Regions from separate parts of the Shewanella sp. SM73 genome, predicted to be linked through region 1. Evidence: predicted binding sites of a transcription regulator. Region 1 holds the regulator's gene; the other holds the start of a gene.
What was found. The regulator LexA, encoded in region 1, represses DNA repair genes until DNA is damaged. The targets are predictions, from matches to a motif close to TACTGTATNNNNATACAGTA.
Positions count from the first base shown of each region.

Region 2: L5M51_RS02470 (LexA family protein) is a predicted target of LexA. The motif match lies at 2,026-2,045, and genes of this name have one in related genera.

Region 1 is NZ_JAKKRY010000010.1:68,690-71,823, forward strand. Features, by position in the region: gene coxB (cytochrome c oxidase subunit II) at 1-1,113, opposite strand, end outside; gene L5M51_RS14525 (cell division inhibitor SulA) at 1,517-2,029, opposite strand; gene lexA (transcriptional repressor LexA) at 2,026-2,646, opposite strand; gene plsB (glycerol-3-phosphate 1-O-acyltransferase PlsB) at 2,807-3,134, shown strand, end outside.
Region 2 is NZ_JAKKRY010000001.1:561,614-564,747, forward strand. Features, by position in the region: gene L5M51_RS02455 (hypothetical protein) at 271-501, shown strand; gene L5M51_RS02460 (SOS response-associated peptidase) at 886-1,455, shown strand; gene L5M51_RS02465 (hypothetical protein) at 1,558-1,938, shown strand; gene L5M51_RS02470 (LexA family protein) at 2,057-2,485, shown strand; gene L5M51_RS02475 (Y-family DNA polymerase) at 2,473-3,134, shown strand, end outside.

The sequences.
Region 1 (3,134 bases):
GTACTCGTTGACGTCTTTGGCTTGCACTGCATCGTCAGTATTATTGCCCCAAGCATTACGCTCGTAGGTAGTCACTGCCGCGATTTCTTGTGCAGTCAATTGCTTACTAAACGCTTGCATGGCTGTACCCGTTTTACCGTTGAGCACAATTTCAAGGTGGCCGCTGAGCGGTCCCGTTGCAATCGGGCTACCTTTAAGGTGCGGAAATACGCCTTGCAACCCTTCGCCATTGGGCTGGTGGCAGGCTGCGCAGTGCCCGAGGTAAACTTGTTCACCTTGAGTCATCAACTCTTCTTTACTTAGGGTTTGTGATAAAGCGGCTTGAGCGGCTTCAGCCGCAGCACCTGCGGCTTGTTTCTGCTCTGTTACCCAAGCCTCAAACTCGGCTTCAGGTAACGCTTGTACTACGATAGGCATAAAACCATGGTCTTTTCCGCAAAGTTCGGCGCATTGACCGCGGTAAATGCCGGGTTTGTCGATGCGAGTCCAAGCCTCATTGATAAATCCAGGGTTGGCATCTTTCTTAATGGCAAAGGCGGGTACCCACCAGGAATGGATGACATCCTCTGAAGTCATCAGAAAGCGGATTTTGCGGTTTATCGGTAGAACGAGCGGTTTATCGACTTCCAATAGATAGTTTTCACCCTTGGTTTCGGTGCCTTCAATTTGTGCTCTGGGTGTTGTCAGTATGCTATAAAAATCAATATCTTGATCGAAATAGCTGTAATGCCATTTCCATTGGGACCCCGTGACTTTTACGGTGAGATCGGCGTTGCTGGGATCTTCCATTGCGATTAAAGTTTTTGTCGCTGGAATCGCCATTAAGATCAAAATGATAAATGGCAGAATCGTCCAAGCGATTTCAACTTTAGTGCTTTCGTGAAAGTGGGACGCGACAGCGCCTTTGGATTTTCTGTGGTTGATCATGGCGTAAATCATGACGCCAAAGACCACTAGGCCTATTGCGCAGCAGATATACAAGATGGTCATGTGCAAGTGATAAACCTTGCCACTGATCTCGGTCACGCCAGGGGTCATGTTGAACCGCATGTCTGCGGCGGTCAACGGTGGTGCGAAAAGCACCACGAGTAAACAATACAACAATTGCTTCACAAGACTTCTCCTCTGCCAATTGCGAATAGCAACTACAAAGAAGAGCAACACAGTAAGTCTCAACTCTATGCAAACTCTTCAGTTCCCAAAAAAGCTTTTTTGACTTCAACGTGCGTTGGCGGCTGTTACTTTTAATCAAGTATTGTTACTGCTGGTAATTAGCCACGCTGGCACATACTGCTGAAATAAATCTGTTCTCTATTTTTAGTGGCGCTTCGAGTTCGATAAATACTCGATTCATTGACCACGGAAGGTGATATATCATCACCGACTTAACCAACCATACTTGCTGTTTAAATATTGATCAAGATCACTTATTTATCTAATTATCTGAAAAATTGCCAAAAAAAAGCCTCACATTCATAGGTGAGGCGGCTTTCAAGGTAAAAAATTAAATGAATATTTAGTGTACAGCGCTAAAAAAAGATTGCTGACCGAAGAGATTGCCTTGCTCAATGCGTACGTCGGCATGTAAGTGACTGTTTACGTCTTCAAGCACTATGCCCATAGCTCTGGCACTTTTAGCCACGATTTGTAGGCGTCGATTATCCCGCGCATCTAATGATTGAGTCCAAGTAATGACTGCACTGGACGTACCACTTGTCAGGGCTTTTTCCATCGCCCACAGGGTTTCGACTTCATCTTTAGCATGTACCAGCAAAACTCTATCCATACGCACACCCGCGTTAGCGAGCGTTTGCTTGTAGCCAATACTTGGTGGGTTGATGAGCACTAACCAACGGCCCTGTTGGCTTAACTGAGCGAGTTGTGCACTCAGATGAATTAATTCTTGGCGACCTTGAGTCTTAGTTGGCATGCAGGCGATAGGCGCATGGTGCCAGTCATAGTCGGCATCACGGACTTCATCGAGCCACAAGCCCGGATGGCGGGGGGCATTGCCAAGTAGTTTATTCATAGCCAATCTCCATTACGGATCACACCGACGGCGAGTCCTTCAATTGTTAAACTTTGGAAGCCTAAATCCACTTTAATCGGGGAGTAATCTTCATTTTCGGCATGTAGATAGACCACATTACCTTTTTTTTCGAAACGTTTAACAGTGACATCGTCATCGACTCTAGCGACAACCACCTGACCATTTCTAGCTTGTTCTACTTTATGAACTGCCAGCAAATCACCTTCGAGAATGCCGATATTCTTCATGCTGTCGCCTTTTACTCGCAGTAAAAAATCGGCGGCGGGATGGAACATGCTTGGGTCGACTTGGTAGTACTGTTCAACATGTTCTTGGGCGAGGATAGGTTCACCCGCGGCCACTTGGCCGATGAGCGGTAAACCTGTTTCAGTCAAATCTTCGATTTCCGCAGGCAGACGAATGCCCCGAGATGTGCCAGGCATGATCTCAATGCAGCCCTTTTTCGCCAACGCTTTAAGGTGTTCTTCAGCCGCATTGGCGCTCTTAAAACCTAAACGGGTTGCGATTTCTGCCCGAGTGGGTGGCATGCCAGTATCGGCAATATTTCGTTTAATTAGCTCTAATATTTCAGCTTGGCGTGGCGTCAAAGGTCTCATGGTGTTTCCTGTTTTTCTATACAGTTACTGTTAGTATATACAGTATTATTTGCAGCGCAAGTATTAACCACTTTTTAGCTATGTTGGAGAGAATTAGCGAATATTACCCATAGTCTGGTATTCTATCGGGCTAGTAAACGCACTTAATTGCATAAGAATAATGCCTAAACACGACTCTCTTTGGTTGAAATCATTACGTTGGATCCAAAAACACTTAGTGCACACTATTGTGGTGCCTCAGGATCCCTTTGCCGATCTGAATCTGGATGCTTCCAGACCCCTTGTTTATGTGATGAAAACAGAATCCCTCAGTGACATAGCTGCTTTGAGCGAAATAACGGCTAAGTTAGGTTTACCAAGCCCTTATGAGCCTCTAGTGGCTAATGGTGTGACTGCGCCTCGGGTTGTCTGTCTTCAAGGACGTAAGCCACTGTTTGGCGAGCGTGCTGGTAATGAGCCTTTCCTCGAATGTTTTATGCGTTTGTTAG
Region 2 (3,134 bases), on a different contig from region 1:
AAGTAGCTTTAGAGCTACTTTTCCGGATATTCGGGGCGTTTTTTTCTTTTAAGATTAATCAAATCACCAAAGGACATATTCAAAACTATGTTGGAATTTTCGTCGGAAATCCCAGATTGTTCCGTCTGGCCGCTGTTGACTATAAAGGGTAATCCTTCTAGAAATTAACAGTGGCTTTTTACACTAGTCTTACTTGCACTCAGGTAGAACTTTGCTATCGTCATATTGATAATGGTGTTGTTATCTCAGCAGGCTAGGGAAGGCTAAGCGATGAAATTCAGACCTGTATTTGTCCTCGTCACGACAGTTGCGTTAACTATTTTTGGTTATGCTGTCATGTTTTTATACTACCTAATGCAGCCACAATGTATTGATGACTTATCTGAAATCTCCGAGTTTGTGTTGCTCAGTGCTGGTCAGGGCAATACTGCTCCAATGCACTTCAATATTGCCTTCGATAAAGAGAAGAACCAATGGTGCTATGTAGAGGTTGTTCAATAGCTCTTACTAGCTAGTATTCTTCGATTACAATGACTGTATATGTCAACAGTAGTCTATTGCTATGTGTTATCCCTATTTCTGCTCGTGTAGAGTGTTTATAGCTTATGTTCTAGGGGACTCGATGCAAGATATTGGCATCTTTAATGATGCTATTCTCATAGTTGTCTAGCGAAATAGTGGCGATTCAGCACTTGAAAGCACTCTTGGCATAGAAAAAGTTATCTGAAAAGTTCAGTATTGCACAATACTCATAACTCGGAAATGTCCCTATTGAAATAGACATTTCTTGTGGTATGAGTTCGGTGTCTTGTTTTGAGAATCACTTGAAGAAGCCGCCTGAATTGATATTTAATAAATAAATCATTTGGGTTTGGAGCTTACTTGATGTGCGGACGCTTAACTATTGATGGTTTGGTATTGGCTGATCGGGTATCTGCACAATTTGGAATTCCATACAATCCTCAAACGAATTTAGACCTAAGGCCTACAGAACAAGTCACTGTTGTAGGGCTGGTCAATGATCAACTGGCTTCAATCCATTGCACCTGGGGAATTAAACCTAATTGGTCTAAGTCTCTGCTAATCAATGCTCAAGTTGAAACCGTAAGAGAAAAGAAAACCTTCGCTAATGCGTTTGCGCACCATCGCTGTGTTGTTCCATGTTCTGGATGGTATGAGTGGCGTGACGAAGGTGGTAAGCGAAAGCAAAAATACTTGTTTAGTCATGCAGAGGAACAGCCATTGTATATGGCGGGGATCTTATTCCCGTCCAATGATGGTGCCCAACTGGTTACCCTCACCACTGCGTCAACAGCACAATGCAGCCAATATCACAACCGAATGCCGCTATTGATTGCACCATCAGATATCGACTTCTGGTACAAATTCGATAGCATTCAGCTTGAGCCATTGCTACACCATCCAGAACAATTACCTATAGCAATTCATTCTTAATGCCAGCGAATAAATTTTGATTGTTATTGACTATGTGCATGCTGTTAACTAGGTTTGCTGGGTCAAATTTATCGATAATAGATGTATTGTAAGGGCGTACCTATGGAGCATAAGGTTTTACACGTAAAAGCATTTTTCAAAAAAATGGGGCCAGAAGGGGACCATCCTGTTTATAAAGACTTAGATAAAAGTGCTCAGATAAACGACCCTTGGACAAACAAGAAAGTAGTCGTCGCGGAACTCGCCAAGATCACTCAATATTCTGACTGTGAAGTCGATAGTGAACGTTTATCTAGTGATTTGGAGCTTGCTCTAACTGAGTTAACAAATGCTGGATACATGCTTAAAGAAATAGTGCCAATCACTTCAGGAAAGTACCACTCCGAGGTTTACTCATCCTTGTTAGGTAAAAATGCATACCCATTTGCTTATGGGTACTCATATACAGACAGTTTGATTGTAGTAGGCCAAAAGGTTGACTAGGGTTCACTGCAATCTTTATCAGTTCAAATCAGATAACTGATAAGTAAATCATCTAAAGTTTGCTAACAACTTCGCTAGCGCTATAATGACTGTATTTATATACAGTAATGGTGGCGCTATGCGTGTTTACCCTTTTATACCTGTTCCTGCTCGTGCTGGAGTTCACGGCTTTGAAAACCCAGCAGCCGAATACACACAACTGGGTTTAAGTCTCGATGAGCTATTAGTGCAACATCCGAGCGCTACTTATATAGGTTTAGCGCAAGGGGAATCAATGCAAGGGGTTGGCATCTTTGATGGTGACGTACTCATTGTGGATAGGCATGTTACAGCGCAACAAGGTGACGTTATCGTTGCAACTCTGAACGGTGAGTTTGTATGTAAAATCTACGACAAAACCCGAAAATTGCTTTTATCGTCTAATGAACAACAGCAAGCCGTTGAGGTTAAAGATTACGATGACTTCCGTATAGAAGGGGTTGTAACTCGGTCTGTGAGGCTGCACACCCATTGCTCTATATTGGTGTCACAACTATGTATGCCTTAGTTGATGCTAACTCATTTTATTGCTCTGCAGAGCAGGTATTTAGGCCTGATTGGCGTGGTAAGCCAATGATTGTGTTGAGCAACAATGACGGCTGCATCGTAGCGGCAAACAAGCAAGCGAAAGAACGGGGTGTGCCTAAGTTTGCACCATACTTTCAGGTCAAAGACCTGTGTACGAAATTAGGCGTCATTGTTTGTTCAAGTAACTATGAACTCTATGCTGATTTATCCGCAAAGATGATGAATATCATTGGCCGATTTGCACCAGAGCAGCACGTCTATTCGATTGATGAAAGCTTTCTCTCCTTTAAAAATTGTTACCCCGCCATTAAGTGCTTACAAACCCAAGGCCAGTTGATTCGAAAAGCAGTTTGGAAAGAAACACGTTTACCGGTTTGTGTCGGCATAGGCTCAACACTCACACTGGCTAAAGCGGCCAATCACGCGGCAAAGAAGTTACCTGGCTATCATGGTGTGTGTGTTATTGATAATGAACAAGACAGGATTTCAATTTTACAATCAATGAATGTGAATGATGTCTGGGGTATTGGGCGCAGGATAAGCAAAAAACTTGAATTGATGAACGTCAAGACCGCCTATGACTTAGCAAAAATCCCTGCAGGTTTAGCTCGGAAGCAATTTAGTATTGA